Halorhodospira halochloris: one gene and its partner. The protein of the gene in region 1 interacts with the protein of each later gene in a pairwise test. Links are inferred from orthologs where the notes say so. Each region holds a gene or a part of one and is shown in the gene's direction. Other genes may lie near its edges. The genes, in order: lpdA and odhB.

Region 1 (10,099 bases):
CAGCGAGTGCAGCGGGCGCCGGCGCTAGAGGTTCCGCAGCTGGATACGTTTAAGGCCCTGCTTGAGGGCAGTGGCGATCGCGAGCAGTCGACCACAATGGCCTTTGTCCGTGCCCTGACGGCACTGACGCGGGATAAGAATGTTGGTCAGAATATCGTACCGATAGTCCCGGATGAGGCGCGCACCTTCGGTATGGAGGGGCTATTTCGTCAGCTTGGCATCTACTCCTCGGTCGGGCAGCTCTACGAGCCCGAGGATGCCGATCAATTGATGTTTTATAAAGAGGATAAGAAGGGTCAGATCTTGGAAGAGGGGATCGACGAAGCGGGGGCTATGTCGACCTGGATAGCCGCTGCTACGGCTTACGCTAATCACGGCGTTAATATGGTCCCATTCTATATCTTCTACTCAATGTTCGGATTCCAGCGTGTCGGGGATCTTATTTGGGCGGCGGGCGATATCCAGGCGCGCGGCTTCTTAATGGGCGGCACCGCAGGCCGGACTACGCTCAACGGCGAGGGGCTGCAGCACCAGGATGGCCATAGCCACCTTTTGGCTTCGGCTATTCCTAACTGCATCAGCTACGATCCGGCCTTTGCTTATGAGCTTGCGGTTATTCTCCAAGGCGGTATGCAGCGGATGTTTGCCGATCAGGATAATGTCTTCTTCTATATCACTATATATAACGAAAACTACCCGCAGCCGGCGTTACCGCAGGGGGTCGAGGAGGGCATCCTGCGCGGCATGTACTGCTTTAGCCACGGTGATGCTGCGTCTGATGCGCCGCGGGTTCAGCTGCTCGGTTCCGGAAGTATCATGCGCGAAGTGATGGCAGCGGCGCAGCTGCTTGAAGACGACTGGGGGGTGCAGGCCGACATTTGGAGTTGTCCATCATTTACTGAGCTGGCTCGAGACGGCATGAGCTGTCAGCGTCAGCAGCGCTTGCACGGCGCTAGCAAAGCTGCACGCCCCTATATCGAGCAGTGCTTGGCCGATTATACGGGACCTGCTGTCGCCGCGACCGATTATGTCCGCGCCTACGCCGAGCAGGTTAGGCCGTATATTGATCGGCCCTACTGGGTGCTGGGGACCGATGGTTTCGGGCGTTCGGATACTCGCGAGAGTCTGCGCCGCTTCTTTGAGGTTGATCGCTACCAGATCACGACGACGGCATTGTGGGCGCTGGCTGAGCAGGGTGAGATTGATGCGGCTAAGGTAGGACAGGCCGTGAAAGAGTATGGACTTGCCACTGATGCCGCTAATCCGTGGGAGGTGTGACCGTGGCAGTTGAACAAGTCAAGGTCCCTGATATCGGCGATTTTGCAGATGTAGAAATCATCGAGGTGTTGGTTGCTCCGGGGGATGTGGTTGCCCCGGAGCAATCGCTGATCACACTGGAATCGGATAAGGCGAGCATGGAAGTGCCGTCGAGCGCCGGTGGCGTAGTCCAAGAGCTCCACGTCGGGGTGGGGGACCGCGTCTCGGAGGGCAGCGTCATTCTTACCCTGGATACTGCGGCTGCTGCCGAGTCTCAGGATTCAGCCACCGTTGATAGTGGCCAGGCCGCTACCGGGGCCAGTGAGCAGGCGGCGGCGACACCTAGTGCCGCGGAGGAGAGCGCTTCGGCAGGTGCTGCCGCTACCCCTCAAGCGGAGGTTGCAGCGTCACCAGAATCGAGCGCTGCTGCTCCGGCTTCTGAGGCTGCGGGCGCGAGTGACGCACGCATCGATCGCGAGCGGCATCGTGCCGCCCACGCTAGCCCAGCGGTACGCCGCTACGCCCGCGAGCTGGGGGTCGATCTTGGCCTGGTCAGCGGGAGCGGGCGCTACGGTAGGATTCGCAAAGACGATGTCCAGGCCTTTGTTAAGCAGACAATGCAGCAAGCGGCAGCAACTAGTGCAGCACCAGGGCCAGCTGCAGAAGGCACCGCAAGTGGGGCAATTCCGCCGCTACCAGAGATAGATTTTAGCCAGTTTGGCGAGGTCGAGAGGGTACCATTGACCCGGATTCAGCGCCTCTCGGGCCCCCATTTGCACCGCAGCTGGCTCAATGTTCCCCACGTCACTCAGTTCGATGAGGCGGATATCACCGAGTTGGAATCGTTTCGTAAATCTATGCAGCCAGAAGCGGAAAACCGCGGGGTCAAGCTCACCCCGCTGGCGTTTCTGGTTAAGGCGGTGAGCGCTGCCCTGCACGAGATGCCACGGTTTAACTCCAGTTTGGCTGCGGACGGCCAGGAGCTAATCGTCAAGAAGTACTGCAACATCGGTGTTGCTGTCGATACACCGGATGGCTTAGTAGTGCCGGTACTGCGTGGAGTTGATGGTAAGGGGGTAATGGAGATTGCTGCTGAATTAGGTGAGATCTCGCAAAAGGCCCGCCAGGGCAAGCTCTCTTCCGCCGATATGCAAGGTGGCTGTTTCACTATTTCCAGCCTCGGTGGCATTGGCGGGACTGCCTTTACACCCATCGTTAATGCCCCCGAGGTGGCGATTCTAGGCGCATCGCGTTCAGCTACTAAGCCGGTTTGGAACGGCAAAGAATTCGAGCCCCGATTAATGTTGCCGTTGTCACTCTCTTACGATCATCGAGTGATCGACGGGGCGATGGCGGCGCGCTTTACTAACTTTTTGGCGAAGGTTTTGGGAGATCTGCGCCGGTTGGTGCTTTAGGGCGCCTCTAAGCGTTGTGGGTTTTAGCGGTTTCCTATAGAGCGCCGCTAAAAACTCCCTCGGAAAGCCCAGTCGGCTGCCCCAGGGTGGAGGACGCCTGAATCCATCCCTGGAGGTTTCATGGCGCCATCCTTGGCGCCAAGACCTCCACCTTGGGCAACCAATTGGGCCCCTGGGGGGATTAGGGGTTCCTTATAGGATTAAAGGATAGGCAGTGATGGCAGAGCAACAGCTTAAAGTACCGGATATTGGCGATTTCGAGGATGTGGAAATAATCGAGGTGTTAGTCGCTCCGGGAGATCGCATCGAGCACGAACAGCCACTGATTACCTTAGAGTCGGACAAGGCAAGCATGGAGGTGCCGGCTAGTGCTGCAGGAGTTGTGAAGGAGCTCCAAGTAGGTGTTGGTGACCGTGTCTCACAAGGCAGTGTAATCTTAACCTTGGAGGCAGAAGCAGCGACCGATACCGACATCGACACTGGTGCCGATGCTGGTGCTAAGCCAGTTACTAGCGATCAGGGGGCGGAGAGCGCCTCAGGACAAGCCAGCAGTAGCGTGGCGAGTGGCCAGGAGCCGGCGCCGGCGGCAGGTGAGACGCCGGCGAACCCTGATTGCGATCTGTTAGTCCTCGGTGCGGGGCCGGGTGGCTACTCTGCCGCTTTCCGCGCCGCTGACTTGGGGCTGAAAGTCATCTTGGTTGATCAGTACCCAGTCCTCGGCGGAGTCTGTTTGAATGTCGGCTGTATACCGTCGAAGGCCCTGCTCCATGCTGTCAAGGTCAAGGACGAGGCCGAACAGATGGGGGAGCACGGAATCAGCTTCGGCAAGCCGAAGGTAAATCTAGATCAACTCAACGCATGGAAACGCAGTGTCGTTAAGCAACTTACCGATGGCTTGGCCGGGTTGGCTAAGCAACGTAAGGTTGAGGTGGTCACCGGTCGGGGGAGATTGCTCGATTCGCACAGCCTCCACGTTGAGGGACAAGGGGAGACGCGAACTCTAAGTTTCCGCCAGTGCATCTTGGCTACAGGCTCAAGCCCGGTGGTGCCGCCCGGGATTGATATGGGCGACGAGCGGATTATCGATTCGACGGGAGCTTTGCAGTTAGACGAGATCCCGGAGCGCTTCTTGGTCATAGGGGGCGGGATTATTGGCCTTGAAATGGCCTCGGTTTACAGCGGGCTCGGCTCTAAGGTTACCGTAGTAGAATTGGCTGACCGGCTGCTACCGGGGGTAGATAAGGATTTGGTTAAGGTTTTACGCAAAAGCCTCGATAAGCGCTGCGATTCGATTTATCTAAATACCAAAGTTACCGCGATAAAGGCCAATAAGAAATCGCTAACTGTAGCCATGGAGGGCAGCGAAGGAGAGAGTAGTGAGCGATTTGATAAGGTGCTGGTGGCGGTTGGTAGGAGCCCGAATGGGCACGGCATTGGCCTTGCCGAGGCCGGTTTGAGTGTTGATGAGCAAGGATTTATCGCAGTCGATGAGCATATGCGCACCGCTGCGGCGCATATCTACGCTATAGGTGATTTGGTCGGGCAGCCGATGCTGGCGCATAAGGCTGTGCACGAAGGCAAGATAGCAGCAGAAGTCTGCAGTGGTGAGCGCAGTGCCTGGGATGCTAGGGCTATACCTTCGGTTGCCTATACTGACCCGGAAGTGGCTTGGGTAGGGTTGACTGAGGAGCAAGCACGAGCGCAAGGGATCAACTATGAAAAAGGGATGTTCCCTTGGGCAGCTAACGGCCGGGCGTTATCTCTGGGGGGTGGTGACGGCTTAACAAAACTTCTCTTCGACTCAGAAAGCGGCCGCGTTATCGGCGGTGGCATCGTCGGCCCCGGTGCTGGCGAGCTAATCGCCGAGGTGGTCCTAGCCATTGAGATGGGCGCCGAAGCCCACGATATCGGTTTGACGGTACACCCCCATCCTACCCTTTCCGAGACGGTTGCTATGGCTGCCGAAGCTGCGGCAGGCACGTTGACTGATTTGATCCCAAAGAAGAAGCGCTAAAAGTATTGCCAGTAGCGCTATTAGGGGGGGGGGCTCCGAGACCCCCCTGGGCTATCCGGTGGCCCCGGCGTGGAATGCAGTATTTATTTTATAAAACTGTAGCGGCCCCATAATTTTCGCGCTATTATCTGTCTTGATAAGTTATAACCGTGTTATGTGAGGAGGGTGGGTATGGCTCGGTACGGCCTAATCGGTTTAGGTTTTGGGGTGGCGGTCAGTCTTGTCACGGTGCCGATGCTTGCGTGGTCTGAAGTAAGTGCTTTCGAGCGTTTTCAGCAGCAGCGCCAACAAGCATTTGAGCAACATCAAAGTGATTTTCAAGAGGCCTTTCAGGAGTTTCAGGACGCCTTTCATGAAGAGTTTGCAGCCTATCAGGAGGAGCTCCGGGCAAATTGGCGCGAGCCTCGGATAAGCGATAGACATCGCTGGGTTGAGTATAGCGATGATCAGAGCTCAAGGACGGTGGTGGATTATGAGGAAAATAGCATAACCATCGATGTCCCTTCAGAAGCTGGGACTCAGGGGGTTTTGTCCCATCTTAATGATCTGTTGGGGCGCACCATGGATGAGGCCTATGATCGAGATGAAGTTACCCAGCGTACTCAGCAGCGAGTTGGTCTAGGCGAAGATGCCCCAGAGGCTGCAAGTGATCAGCGGGTCCTCAGTGAGATAAAACCTGAAGATCTCGATGAGATGATCTCCCAGGCTGAGCTTGAAGAGCGTGAAGAGCCTAAGGGCGAAGAGAGCCGCAGCGTTATATCACTTACAGTGCCCATGCCGGAGCAGCGCCCTAGCCGCAAAGTGGAGGAGTTTCGCGAGCAGATCAGGCGCCACGCGGAGCGCTACGAAGTTGAGGAAGCCCTGATGATCGCTATCATGCATAGCGAAAGTAGTTTCAATCCAATGGCGCGTTCGCATATACCAGCGTTCGGGTTGATGCAGATTGTCCCGCAGACTGCAGGTAAAGACGTGGCACAGCGTGTTTATGGCGAGATGAAGCTTCTCTCTCCAGAATACTTGTACAACCCTGAAAATAATATTCAAGCTGGCGCTGTCTACTTGAATATTCTCTTTTACAGCTATCTTTCAGCAATAGAAGACCCTGAAAGCAGGATGTATGCCGTAATAGCCGCATACAATACGGGTGCAGGCAATGTTGCTAGGGCTTTTGTTGATGGTCGTAATATACGGGCAGCAGCTAGAGTTATCAACGATCTCACTCCGCACGAGGTATATGAGCGCCTGCTAGCCGATCTTCCTTACGATGAGACCAGAAATTATCTTGTGCACGTTGCTAGTCGTACTGAGGCATATCGTAACTTTTGAGGAGGGAAGAGATTAGTTGGAGTCGTATCAGAACGCGTACTATAACAGTTTAGCGTAATTAGAATTATTGTATCTTGAGGAACTGTTTTATGAACAGAAAATTTTTGTCTGCTCTACTGATATCATTGCCACTTGCCGTGGTTTCAGGGTGCGGTAGTACTCCAGAGGATCAGCAAGATGATGTAGACCTTGCCAGTCTTCCATCCTGGGTAACACAGCCATTTGCGGAAGATGGTCTGGCAGCAACAGCTTGCGTAGCAACGGCGAATAGCTTTAGCCGTGATCAAAGTAGAGCCGATTTGCAGGCAAGGCAGCAACTAGCAGCGCAGATGGGCATACAGATTCAGTCAATGGCGGAGCAGTACGAGCGGACCATTGAGACGGACGGAGAGATCACTACAGGAGCCCATTTTGAAGAGGTAACCAGGGGTGTTATCGAGCAAGAATTGCGGGGATCAGTCCGTATCAAGGGTGATTATGTAACCATGCCTAATGGCAACAGTGAATTCTGTTCGATGATGGCAATTGGCCAATCGAGCGTTAATGCTATTCTGGATGAGGTGGCATCAGCCGCCGGCGCTGATAAGGAAGTGTTTACTCAAGGGGAAATGCGTGAGCAATTCATGAGCCAAGAGGCGTTGAACAGGATGGATAGGCAACTGGGCAACTGAGGTCAGCGTAGCTATTGCCTGTCCAGACTAATTAGATTTAAGAGTGGCTTTGGTTCGGGTTACTAAAATTTGCCACTCTGAGCTGTGCGATGGTGAAGCTCTGGATACTGCGCGATACTAAATATTGTACCACGCAGTATCCTATTATATGTATGCAGAAGAAGGTTTTTGTTGCCTTTTCCCTGCCGCTTACACAGCAGCCAGATCGAATTATATCCCTGCCCCTTGGTGGCCTCTATAAACTTCGCCGGCGCTACCATCCGCCCCGGTGTGGAGGACGCCGTGAATCCATCCCTGGAGGCTTCATGGCGCCATCCCTGGCGCCAAGATCTCCACACCGGGGTGGATGGTGGCGCCGGCGAAGTTTGTAGAGGTTCCCCCTTGTGCCATTTATGAACTCGAAGGTAGGATAGCCATTGAGACCGTGCAGGAAATAGATAGGTGTTGGGATGAGAGCTAACTATATCCTTATAGGGGCGGGGATGGTCTTGTGTTCGGTGCCGATTCTGACTTGGTCTGTTGAGGATCGCTTCGAGGAATTTCAGCAGGAAAGACAGCAGGCGTTTGAGGATCATCGGGACGAGTTCCGGGAGTCCTTCCAAGAATTCCAAGATACATTTCATGAAGAGTTCGAGGCATATCAGGAAGAGCTGCGCTCGCAGTGGGAGGATCCCCAGGTAAGCGATCGCCACCGCTGGGTTGAATACAGCGAGGATCAAAGCTCGCGCTCGGTAGTCGACTATGAAGAGAACGAGATCACCGTTGATGTGCCCGAAGATGAAGGTGCTGAGGGGTTAATGCTCAAGTTCGATGACTTGCTTAACCGGACCATGGATGAGGCCTACGAAGGCGATGAGGTTACGCAGAGAACTCAAGAAAAGGTAGACCTGGGTGATGGTGCGCCGACATCGGCAGGCAATGAAAGGGTACTCAATGAGATCTCTCCCGAAGACGCCGAGCGGATGATTGAGAAGGCAGAGGTGGAGGAGCGGGAAGAGCCTAAAGGCGACGATTCACGCGGAGTTATATCAATGTCTGTGCCTATGCCAGAGAAAAGGCCGAGTGATAAAGCCGAGGAATATCGTGCTCAAATCGAGCGTGAAGCCCAGGAGTATGGGGTGGATGAGGCCTTAATGATGGCAATTATGCACAGCGAGAGCAGCTTCAACCCGATGGCTCGGTCCCATATTCCCGCTTATGGCTTGATGCAGATTGTGCCGGAGACCGCGGGCAAAGACATAGCGCAGCAGGTTTATGGCGAGCCACGCCTGTTATCGCCTGATTACTTATATAACGCTGAGAATAATATCCAAGCGGGGGCGGCCTACTTGGACATACTCGAGTCTTCACATCTATCAAGCATTGAAGACCCTGAAAGCAGGATGTATGCAGTTATAGCCGCATATAACACCGGGGCGGGTAATGTAGCTAGGACTTTTGTAGACGGTACAAACGTTGCCGAAGCTGCAGAGGTTATAAACAGTATGGAGCCCGAAGAGGTTTATGAACGGATGCTTGAGGATCTGCCGTACGAAGAGACACGCAACTACCTGGTAAACGTGGCGAGCAGGACTGAGGCGTACAGAGAGTTTTAGAGGAATGGCCATGTCACCTAGGCGGGGGGAGTGGTGCCTTTGTCAGGGGTACCATAGCAATCGGGGGCTTGTAAGAAATTCCCTAACGCGCCATCTGCAACCCCTCTATGGAGGTTTAGGCGCTTTGCCATTAGCACTCGTAGTGCTCTTGGTGTTGTTACAGGGGGGGTGTTCAGGGACGCAGCAGCACCCGGCTGATGATGAGGACTTTAGCTATGCCGATGAGCCGTGTTGGTTGAGTTCTCCCTACGGCGAAGACGCCAAAGGTGCAATTGGCATTGCGGGACGTTTCGGTTCACCAGGCACGGATCTAGAAAAGCTGAGCCAACACCGTGCTATGGAATCGGTAGCTGACATGCTCGGGGTTAGTGCGCCGAGCAAAGACGAGTTGGAAGGCGCAGGGCCTTATCATCTGGGTAGTCAAGAAGTTGCTCTCGCCCCGGTGTGGACTGACGGCAACTATCACTTTGGTTATGCTTATATCGTTGACAGGAGTGATCCTGGCTGGATTCGTGAGGAGTGCCCTGAGCGCAAATGCCAGCCAGAGAAATGCGACCCTGAGTGGTTGTGTGCAGATGGTGCGGATCTCGATTATGCCTCAGTAGTTACGGTTAGCCAAATAGCTGCAAACCTGCCCACCCAATACAGCCTTTTTTTTGATAATGCCCTTGACCAGATTCAAGCCATGTACGGGGTTGATGTCCAGTCATACGAACAGGTCAGTGAGACTAGCGACTCTTCCCGCGGACTAAGCCTTAACCACGTTGAAGAGTCGAGTCTGGAGTTTGAGCAGGGCGCTGACCCGAATATGGTGCTGGCCAACACCTGTCGAAAGGGTACCCTTAAATATGCCAGGGTGGCTTTAAAGGGGGTGGTGCTAGCAGATGAGTCAGACAGGTGGAATAGGGACTGGCACCGAGAACTTAGGTCTCAGTCACCAGGCCTAGAGATCGGCACCTTCTCCGGCCATTTGTCGCGTAACCTGCTGTCCAAAAAGATTATGCGGGCTGTTGAAGAGGCTTTGGTAAGCATAGCTCGCTCCGAGCACGTTGACATTACAAGCGAAGAAATTAATATCGGTCGCACGTCAGGGGGAGGCTACTACGGACGAATAACTCACGCTGAGACGGATGCAACCGTAGAGGCGATGGTGCGATCAGTTCGTTTCGTTGGTGATGGCAGTTCGCCCACTGTGTACGTGTTGCTTGAAAACAGTGGGTTTAATGAATGAAGTGAGTATAGTCCCACGCCATTACATGGGGTGGAGGCTGTGCTAATGCGGTGCCGTTGTAGATGAAAGGAGTAGTTTTATGAAAAAGAGTCTTATATCGGTCTTGGCGTTGGGTCTTCCGCTAGCTTTGGTAGTTGGTTGCGAGACAACTCCTGAGGATGACGACCCGGACATGTCAGACCTGCCCGATTGGGTAACTCAGCCGCACGCCGAAGATGGGCTCGCAGCAACCGCTTGTGTTGCCACGGCCGGCAGCTTTAGTCGTGACCAGAGTCGCGCCGACTTGCAGGCTCGACAACAGTTGGCGGCCCAAATGGGTACCCAGATTGAGTCAATGGCTGAACAGTACGAGCGTACCATTGAAACGGATGGCGAAATCTCTACTGGAGCCCACTTCGAGGAAGTTACCCGGGGTGTGGTAGAACAAGAGTTACAGGGATCTAACCGTATCAAGGGTGACTATGTGACCATGCCTGGTGGAGATCAGGAGTTTTGCTCCATGATGGCGGTCGGGCAGTCGAGCGTAAACGCTATCCTTGAAGAGGTCGCAAGCGCGGCCGGCGCTGATGAAGATGCGTTCACCCAAGATG
Region 2 (9,967 bases), 2.6 Mb from region 1 along the record:
GGCGCGAATGGTTGGCTATTGGGTGGGTTGGGCACGCAGTTCGTTTAATGCGGCGCGAACAGAGGTTGAGCGCGAGTTACAGATTGAGGAAATGCGCCGGGTAGGTGATTCGCTACGCCGTGATGTTGAGTCAACCCGCCGGGATCTGGACGCTCGGCGCATGGAGATAGAATCAAGTACCAGGCGTTCGGCCTTGGAAGAACAGCGTTCTGAGCGGTTGCGCCGGGCCGAGCGTGCTGAACAGGGGGAGCCACGCACCCCGCAAACCTCTGCAAGTGCTACCGCGGGTGTTACTAGCAGTGATTCCTCTTCCTCTCCGCCCCCTGCCCAAGATCCGGACTCAACCCAAGCACAGCAGGGCACTGCTGATGGCGGTCAAGAGCAGCAGCCTAAGCGCCACGAAGAGCAGCAAAATAAGCAGGAGCAGCAGGAGTGAGCGGCCAGGATCAACCGCGTGGGGAAGGTAATAATGCTGACGCGGAGCAGAACGCTGAGCGCGCCGCTAAGGCTGGGGAGTATGCCGCAACCATGGAGCAGCCCCTGCTAAGCCACCTGAAGGAGCTGCGCTCCCGGTTGCTGAAGATAACCGGGGTGGTTTTGATCGCATTCTTAGCGCTCTACCCTTTCCGCGATAATCTATACAGCCTGATTGCTGGACCGCTGCAGGAAATTCTGCCCGAAGGCACTTCAATGATCGCCATCAAGGTGGCGTCGCCTTTCCTGATCCCGATGAAGCTGGCCCTCGTCGCTGCGGTGGTGATCACTATTCCCTATATCCTCTACCAGATCTGGGCTTTTGTTGCCCCGGGGCTCTATAGGCGGGAGCGGCGCTTGGTTTGGCCGCTGCTCATATCGAGCACTTCGCTGTTCTATCTGGGCGGGGCTTTCGCCTTTTTTGTGGTCTTCCCCATTGCCTTTCGCTTCTTCGCCTTTGTCTCACCTGAAGGGGTGCAGATGATGACCGACATTGGCGAGTATCTCTCGTTTGTACTGACCCTTTTCTTTGCCTTTGGGGTCGCGTTTCAGGTGCCCATTGCTACGATATTGCTGGTGCGCACCGGGGTGACCACTCGCGAGGATTTGGCCGCTAAGAGGCCGTATGTGATTGTGGGGGCCTTCGTGCTCGGAATGCTTTTGACCCCACCTGATGTGCTCTCCCAGGTCTTGCTGGCGATACCGGTGTGGCTGCTCTATGAGATAGGTATTCTGTTAGCGGGCCGGCCGCGGCTGGTGGGTGATAAAGATTCAAAGCAGGCTGCGCGGGGGTCGTAGTCGCAAAGCTGAGTTAGAGTTTATATATGAGCGCAAAAGACGGTTTCCTGCAAAAGCTGCGCAGTTCCTACCTCCACGGGGCCAATGCCGGTTACATTGAGGGCCTATACGAGGCTTATCTCACCGACCCTGAGAGCGTGGAAGCCGATTGGCGTGACTACTTCCGTGCCTTAGAGCGCTCCGCCGGCAACGGTCAGGACGTCCCTCACAGCCAGGTGCGCAAGCGCTTCGAGCGCTATGGCCGTGCCGGCTGGCGGCGCCGGGGTGGTGCAGGTGTTGCTGAGCTTAGCCCTGATGCTGCGGAGAAGCAGGCCGCAGTGCTGCGCCTTATCAATTCTTATCGCTTTCGCGGCCACCAGGCGGCCGATTTGGACCCCCTGCAGCTGCGCCCTAAACCCCCAGTGCCAGATCTCGATCCGGCTTTCCACGGCCTGGGCGAGGAGGATCTGGACGAAACCTTCAACACCGGCTCGTTATACGCAGAGCCACGCATGACTCTGCGCGAGATCATTGCTCTGCTCCAGCAGGTTTATTCAGGTGCGCTGGGCTCGGAGTATATGCACATAACGGATACCGAGCAAAAACGCTGGATCCAGCAAAGGGTTGAGGGGAGCAGGGGACAACCGCGGTTGAGTACGGCGCGCAAAAAGGAGGTTTTCGAGCGCTTGGTTGCCGCGGAAGGGATTGAGAAGTATCTGCACTCGAAGTACGTTGGCCAGAAGCGGTTTTCTCTCGAGGGTGGGGATGCCCTGATACCGTTACTGCATGATCTGATCCAGCGCGCCGGGACTCAGGGCATCAAGGAGATGGTGCTGGGCATGGCCCACCGGGGCCGGCTTAACGTGCTGATCAATATCCTCGGTAAGGATCCGGGAGATCTATTCGCGGAATTTGAAGGGCGTTACCAGCGCGACGGTAATGGCTCAGGTGACGTCAAGTACCATATGGGCTTTTCCTCCGATGTCCAAACTCCTGGCGGCCCCATGCATATAGCCTTGGCATTTAATCCGTCCCACCTCGAGATAGTTAATCCGGTGGTCGAAGGCTCTTGCCGGGCGCGCATGCGGCGGCGCCGAGATGATGAGGGCGGGCAGGTTCTACCGGTGCTCATTCACGGTGATGCTGCATTCGCCGGTCAGGGTGTGGTAATGGAGACCTTTCAGCTGTCGCAGGCGCGGGGTTTCTACACCGGCGGCACAGTCCATGTGGTAATCAATAATCAGATCGGCTTTACCACTTCAAATCCGCTCGATACGCGCTCTAGCCTCTACTGCACTGAGGTAGCGAAAATCGTCCAGGCTCCAATCTTCCATGTCAACGGTGATGATCCAGAGATGGTGGCATTTGCCACCGCGCTGGCTTTGGATTACCGCAACACCTTCCGCCGTGACGTGGTTATCGATATGATCTGCTATCGCCGCCACGGCCATAACGAGGCGGATGAGCCGGCCGCCACCCAGCCTATGATGTATCAAAAGATACGCAATCGTCCGACTGTGCGCCAGTTATATGCCCAGCAATTGGCTGAGGAGGGAGTGTTTGGTGCCAATGAGGCCGAAGAGATGGTCGGCGACTACCGGGCAGCGCTTGAAAACAGGGAAGTTGTCGCCACCAACATCATAACCGGGGTGCGGAATGAGTTTGTGGCCGATTGGCACCGGTTTTTCGATGGCTGTTGGCACGAATCGGTCGATACTGCAGTAAGTCAGGAGCGCTTGCGAGACCTGCAGGCGATACTCGATGTTCTGCCCGAGGGCTTTGAACTCAACCCACGCGTTGCAGCGATTCGCGAGAGCAGGCGGAAGATGGCTGCGGGGGCTTTGCCGCTTGATTGGGGATTCGCTGAGACCATGGCCTATGGCACTCTACTGCAAGACGGTTACCGGGTGCGGCTGAGCGGCCAAGATTCTGGGCGCGGTACATTCTTCCATCGCCATGCGGTCCTCCATAATATGGCCGATGGCTCCACCTTTACGCCTCTGCAAGATGTCACGACCGAGCCCAAGGACTTCGTGGTTATCGATTCGCTGCTATCAGAGGAGGCGGTGCTGGGCTTTGAGTACGGATATGCCACGAGCGAACCCGATACCTTAACCATCTGGGAGGCGCAGTTCGGTGATTTTGTTAACGGCGCCCAGGTGGTAATTGATCAGTTTATTGCCGCTGGTGAGGCCAAATGGGGCAGGCTTAGCGGCTTGACACTGTTTCTGCCGCATGGCTATGAGGGCCAGGGTCCGGAACACTCCTCTGCACGCCTCGAGCGTTTTCTCCAGCTCTGTGCCGAGGAGAATATACAGGTATGCGTACCATCGACGCCGGCTCAGTTCTACCATATGCTGCGCCGGCAGATGCTGCGCCGGTTCCGTAAGCCGCTGATCGTCCTGACACCAAAAAGCTTGCTTAGGCATAAGCTGTCGACATCCAGTCTTGATGACTTGACTAGGGGTAGCTTCAGCACAGTTATCGATGAGATCGACCCGATAGATCCTCAACAGTGCAAGAGGGTAGTGCTGTGCGCGGGCAAGGTCTATTACGATCTGCTTGAGGCGCGCCGCCGACTCGGGCTCGAGAAGGTTGCGATCCTGCGCATCGAGCAGCTCTACCCATTTCCAGAAGGCTCACTCAAAGAACTAATGAGTCAATGTTACCCTGGAGCAAGAGTAGTGGTTTGGTGTCAGGAAGAGCCGAAGAATCAGGGTGCGTGGTATTCCACCAATCACCATATACTAAATTGTCTGGTTGGCGATCAAAGGTTGCACTATGCCGGGCGCCCTGCTGCTGCATCACCGGCGGTAGGCTATCCCAAACTGCACCACGAGCAGCAGCGTGAGTTGGTTGATAGAGCCCTGGGTGTAGAGTCTGTCTAGGAACAAAGAGGGCAAGGCTTTAGAGTAGCGTCCTGGCTGGTATCTGGAGCAGTTACCGGAGCCGCAGTTAAGCAAGCAAGGGGAGCCCCATGAGCGTGGAGATAAAAGTCCCGGAGTTGCCTGAATCAGTGGCTGAGGCGACGGTAGTTGCCTGGCATAAACAGCCGGGTGATAAGGTTGCTAGGGATGAAAACCTCGTCGATCTTGAGACAGATAAGGTTGTGTTGGAGGTGCCAAGCCCGGCAGATGGGGTCTTGGGGCCGGTTCACAAACCGGTCGGAGAAGTGGTTACCGCAGACGAGGTGCTCGGCGCTGTAGAACATGATAACGGCCCTGGCTCCGTCACGGAGGTCGCCCCGGAGGCGACGCCGGCTAAGAATCAGGAGTCGCCGCAGAGTGGCTCAGCCGGCTCCGCATCAGCTCAGAGTGATGATCGCGGTGCAGAGCCAGGCGCTAGAGAGGCGGATGAAACAGAGACTGATCCAGCGGCGGAAGCCCCCAACCAGGTCAATCTGGATGATCTCAGCCCGGCAGTTCGGCGTCTGGTCATGGAGCATGATCTGGATGCGTCGCTAATCGAGGCGTCATCTCAGGACGGCAGGCTTACCAAGGAAGATGTGCTCCGTCACCTTGAACAGGGTAAACCGACAGTTGGCCCTGAGGCTCAGGCTGCAGCAGCTGCACCAGCGCTGGGCGAGCGCCCCGAGGAGCGGGTGCCGATGACGCGGCTGCGCCAACGCATAGCTGAGCGGTTGGTTGAGGCGCAACGCACGGCCGCTATGCTGACCACATTTAACGAAGTGGATATGCAGCCAGTTATGGATATCCGTTCGCGCTATCGTGATCGCTTCGAAAAGATGCACGATGTGCGCCTCGGCTTTATGTCGTTCTTCGTAAAGGCTGTTATTGAGGCGCTCAAGCGCTATCCGGCGGTAAATGCTTCGATAGACGGCAGTGATATCGTTTATCATGGTTACTACGATATCGGTATAGCCGTATCTTCACCACGAGGACTGGTTGTGCCGGTGGTGCGGGATGCTGATCAGCTCTCATTCGCCGAGATCGAAGCCCAGATCAACGAACTGGGGCGCAAAGCGCAGGCCGGCAAGCTCGCTATGGACGAGCTGACCGGAGGGACATTCACTATCACTAATGGCGGTATCTTCGGATCGTTGCTCTCGACTCCGATCCTCAATCCGCCGCAGAGCGGCATCCTGGGTATGCATAAGATCCAGGAGCGCCCGGTGGCGCAGGATGGGGAGGTGGTGATTAAGCCGATGATGTATTTGGCGCATTCCTATGATCATCGGCTCATTGATGGCCGCGAAGCGGTCCAATTCCTTGTCACTGTCAAAGAGCAGATTGAAGATCCGGCGCGTTTACTGCTTGAGGTTTGATCATGTCAAACGGTTATGATGTTATCTTCATTGGCGCTGGGCCAGCCGGATACGTGGGGGCGATTCGTAGCGCTCAACTCGGTATGCAGGTCGCGGTGGTGGACAATTTTGTCTTTAAGGATGGCAAGCCGGCACTTGGTGGTACCTGCTTGAATGTCGGTTGTATCCCCTCAAAAGCGCTACTCGACTCATCAGAACAATATCATAAGGTAACGGAACATCTTTCTGCGCACGGTATTACCGCCCGAGGGGTGGAGCTAAACGTGGAACAGATGATTGCCCGTAAGGATAAGGTCGTAAAGGATCTGACCGGAGGCATTCGCCAGCTCTTTAAGGCCAATAAGATCGAATGGATCCACGGTCACGGCAAGTTGGTCGACAATCGTGAGGTTGAGGTTACCAATGCGGATGGTACTACCGAGAGGTACACAGCCGGGTCAGTGGTGCTTGCACCTGGTTCGTGCAGCATTGAGATAGGTTCAGCACCACTGGATGGCGACAAGATCATTAACTCTGATCAGGCCCTCGACCTCACCGCTGTGCCCCCCCGGCTTGGTGTTATCGGTGCGGGTGTAATCGGACTGGAAATGGGCTCGGTATGGAGTAGGTTGGGTTCCGAGGTGGTGCTCCTTGAGGCTCAGGATGAGTTGCTTGGTCCGGTGGATAGGCAGGTAGTCCGCACCGCGCAGAAGGCGTTCAAGGATCAGGGCCTGGATATCCGCTTAGGTTGTCGGGTTACTGGTACAGAGATTGGTAGCGGTGCAGAGGCAGCGGTTACGGTTAACTACGAAGACAAAAAAGGTGAACAGCAGTTGACGGTAGATAAGCTCATTGTCGCTGTTGGGCGTCGGCCGAACACCGATAATCTGGTCTCAGGCGATGTCGATCTGCTGCTTGATGAGCGCGGTTTTATCAACGTCGATGAGCACTGTCGCACAAATCTGCCCGACGTCTACGCCATAGGCGATGTGGTTCGCGGGCCGATGCTGGCCCACAAAGGGCAGGAAGAGGGCGTGATGGTCGCCGAGCGCATTGCCGGTAAGGCAGGCCATGTCAATTATGAGACCATCCCCTGGGTAATCTACACCGATCCGGAGATTGCCTGGGTCGGTCGAACAGAGGCGCAGCTCAAGGCGGCTGGAGTGCCGTTCAACATCGGTACATTCCCCTTTGCTGCCACTGGCAGGGCGCGGGCAATGGATCACTCTACTGGCATGGTCAAGCTGCTTGCCCACGCCGAGTCTGATCGGTTGCTGGGGGCCCATATAATTGGCCCGCAAGCCTCTGAGCTGATCGCCGAGGCGGTGGTGACAATGGAGTTTGCCGGCTCGGCAGAGGACCTGGCACGGACAATGCATGCCCATCCGACACTCTCCGAGGCGGTTCGGGAGGCGGCTTTGGCGGTAGGCAAGCGAGCCCTGCACAAGGCAAATTAGTAGCGCAGGTCTGGTGTGGCCCTTGTCTGGTCGGGCGTGTGGTCTAGTGGGTAAGTGAAGGAGCACCCCGGCACCGCGCCCGTCCCGTGTGAGGGAATGCGGCTAGCTCATCTAAGCAGCCTGAGGCAGGCTGCCCGCCGACCTGCCTGCCTAATCCTCACCAATGGAGCGGATAAAATCGCGCAGGCCGCTAATATAGGTGTCGCCGCTGACCCTGAAGCCGGTGTTGTGATCGCCCCTGATCTGGAGCATCTGCCCCCTATCGCCGGCTATTTCCAGCAGTTGCTGGGAGTGTTGAAAGGGGATTATTTCATCCTCCGGGCTGTGGACTACCAAAACCGGCTGATCAGTTTGCCTGAGGTACTTGGCCGTGGGGTACTCCAGCCGGGTTAGCAGGCGAGTGGGGAAGAACGGATAGATATCCCCGGCTACGTCCTCAGCTGAAGTGAAGGTCGACTCTAGAATCAGGGCGCTGGGCTGGCGATGAGCGGCAGCCTCCGCAGCAAGTGGGCCGCCTAATGAGCGGCCGAAGTAGACGGTTTTGGGCCCAGCCAGGCCATCACGGTTTTCCTCCAGCCATTCGGCAGCTGCGCGGGCATCACGGCGAAGCCCTTGTTCGTGGGCGCGGCCTTCGCTTTGGCCGTAGCCACGGTAGTCAAAGATTACAACGTCTAGGCCAAGCTCGGAGAATATTTCGATCGAATCGAGGCGATGGGATATATTGCCGGCGTTGCCGTGAAAGAATAGCAAGGTACCTCGCGCCTGGGGGGATTTAACATGCCAGCCGTGGAGGTCAACATTGTCCTCGGTTGTGATAGTTAAATCTTGCCACTCAAGTCCAAGCTTATCGGGCGTTGCCACCAGTTCCCGCCCAGGGATCTGCGGGAGATGAACCATACGCTCTTGCATGGTGTAGAGCATGGCTGCAAATGCCATATAGGCCACCACCGCGAAAGCTATGATGATTAATAGGAATCGCATCGAAAGTAATCAACCTCTTAGCCAGCAGGCTACCCGATGACCGATGCGGGGCTGAAATTCCTTGGGTGCAAAGTATTCGCACCGACCGATCATTACCTGCGAACAGCGTGGGTGAAAACGACAACCCTCCGGTGGTGAGACGAGACTGGGTGGCTCACCCTTAGGAACGCGACGTTGGCGGCGGGCATTGGCAGGGTCGGGGTCGGAGAGGGCGGCTAGCAGTGCCCCTGTATACGGGTGAAGAGGGCGCTCGAGCAGACTGTCGACCGGTGCTTGTTCGATTATCCGTCCAGCGTACATGACCATTGCGCGGTGAGCATAATGGCGCACGGTAGAGAGATCGTGGGTGATATAGAGAAGTGCTATGCCGTGAGCGAGCTGGACGTGGCGCAAGAGCTCTAAGATCTCTACTCTCACCGATGCGTCCAGCATAGATACCGGCTCGTCGGCAATGATCATCTGCGGACGCAGGATAAGTGCGCGAGCTATTACCACGCGCTGTTGCTGACCGCCACTTAGTTGGTGGGGAAACTTGCGCCAGACCTCGTGTGGAGGCTCTAGGCCAACCTCCTTGAGCGCCTCCTTAATTCGGCGTTGGCGTTCTTCTTTGCCGCTTATGCCGTGGATAATCAGCGGCTCCTCAAGGATGCGGCGAATGTCCATGTAGGGGGGCAAGGCCCCATAGGGATCTTGCTGAACATAGCCAACCTTGGCGCGATAGGCCTTTAGGGTCTTTCCTTGCAGGTTTGTCAAAGAGCTGCCGGCGAAGCGCACATCACCGCCGGTCGGGCGATGCAGGCCGAGCAGGGTACGGGCAAGCGAACTCTTGCCACAGCCGCTCTCACCAACAATTGTTGCAGCCTCGCCGGAGTCTAGTGAGAAGCTGACATTATCTACTGCTTGCACCGATCCGATGCGCAGGAATCCCCACTGGCGAAGCTCGAAATGGGTCTGAAGCCTGTCCACAACCAGCAGCGGCTCTTTTAAGGCAGCCGAGTCTGCGCCGGTTTTGGTAACGGCTAAGTTCGATCCTGTGTTACTCATTACTAACTATCTCCCCGCGAATGCAACCAACAGTTGACCCAGTGGCGGGGGCGGAGGTTCGCTGCCGGCGGGTCGGCACTACAGCGCGCAAAACGCTTGGGACAACGATCAGCAAAGCGGCATCCAGAGGGCGGGTCGATCAGGCTTGGTGGTCGACCGGGAATGGATTTTGGGTGCTCTTTTTGACGTAGATGGGGAACCGACGCCATTAGCATTTGGGAGTAAGGGTGAGCGGGGCGGGTAAAGAACAGTTCTGCGTCGGCAACTTCGACTATTCGTCCGGCATACATTAAGGCGACGCGGTCGGCGAGTTCGCTGGAAGTGGCGACATCGTGGGTTATGAGGATGAAACTTGTGCCGCGCTCGTTTTTGATGCGCTTGAGCACATTCATAATAGACGCCTGAGTCAAGACATCAAGCGCCGAGGTTGGCTCATCGAGGATGATCAAGTCCGGCTCAGTAACCAAGGCCATGGCAAGAACGGCGCGCTGGCGCATGCCGCCAGAAAGCTCATGGGGGTAGCGCTGCAGAAAGTCCGGGGCTATCCCAACCTCCTCAAAGGCTTCGGCGGCACGCTGCATGGCGCGGTGTTTGGACCAGCGCCGATGGATACGCAGCGGTTCTGCGACTTGTTCGCCGACACGGACTACGGGGTTTAGCGCATTCATGGCTGCCTGCATGACTAAGGCCATGCGCGTCCAGCGGATTTGGCGGCGAAATTGCTCCTCACTCAGGGCGAGGACATTCTCACCGGCAAGGCGTACTTGTCCACTAGGGGGGTAGGCGTTGCGTGGTAGAGTCCGCAACAAGGCCTTGGCAAGTGAACTCTTGCCGCAACCAGATTCGCCCAGCACTACTAGGGCCTCATTGCGGCGCAGCTCTAGATTGACGCCGTCAACGGCGAATACCTCGCCATCTTCAGTGCGGTAGCGCAAACGCAGCTCTTCTATCTCCATTAATGAGCCGCTCG

What was found.
Region 2: the proteins of lpdA (region 1) and odhB interact in binary tests that used the Escherichia coli proteins (3 or more experiments, as listed by UniProt). The link is inferred for Halorhodospira halochloris from one-to-one orthologs.

What each region holds. Positions count from the first base shown.
Region 1 is NZ_AP017372.2:2,674,863-2,684,961, reverse strand. What follows is about bases 2,334-5,287. They hold lpdA (dihydrolipoyl dehydrogenase), read left to right. Parts: upstream 2,334-2,889; coding sequence 2,890-4,686; downstream 4,687-5,287. Other genes in these bases: HH1059_RS12300 (transglycosylase SLT domain-containing protein), read left to right, coding at 4,858-5,287; aceF (dihydrolipoyllysine-residue acetyltransferase), read left to right, coding at 2,334-2,672. Also shown: aceE (pyruvate dehydrogenase (acetyl-transferring), homodimeric type), read left to right, coding at 1-1,278; more of aceF, read left to right, coding at 1,281-2,333; more of HH1059_RS12300, read left to right, coding at 5,288-6,012; HH1059_RS12295 (hypothetical protein), read left to right, coding at 6,102-6,683; HH1059_RS12290 (transglycosylase SLT domain-containing protein), read left to right, coding at 7,133-8,278; HH1059_RS12285 (hypothetical protein), read left to right, coding at 8,403-9,509; HH1059_RS12280 (hypothetical protein), read left to right, coding at 9,589-10,099. UniProt on the Escherichia coli protein: Lipoamide dehydrogenase is a component of the glycine cleavage system as well as of the alpha-ketoacid dehydrogenase complexes.
Region 2 is NZ_AP017372.2:107,874-117,840, forward strand. The notes cover bases 3,561-6,382. They hold odhB (2-oxoglutarate dehydrogenase complex dihydrolipoyllysine-residue succinyltransferase), read left to right. Parts: upstream 3,561-4,228; coding sequence 4,229-5,536; downstream 5,537-6,382. Other genes in these bases: HH1059_RS00530 (2-oxoglutarate dehydrogenase E1 component), read left to right, coding at 3,561-4,139; lpdA (dihydrolipoyl dehydrogenase), read left to right, coding at 5,539-6,382. In the rest of the region: Sec-independent protein translocase protein TatB, read left to right, coding at 1-436; twin-arginine translocase subunit TatC, read left to right, coding at 433-1,272; more of HH1059_RS00530, read left to right, coding at 1,299-3,560; more of lpdA, read left to right, coding at 6,383-6,972; HH1059_RS00545 (alpha/beta hydrolase), read right to left, coding at 7,123-7,953; HH1059_RS00550 (ABC transporter ATP-binding protein), read right to left, coding at 7,963-8,997; HH1059_RS00555 (ABC transporter ATP-binding protein), read right to left, coding at 9,000-9,967. UniProt on the Escherichia coli protein: E2 component of the 2-oxoglutarate dehydrogenase (OGDH) complex which catalyzes the second step in the conversion of 2-oxoglutarate to succinyl-CoA and CO(2).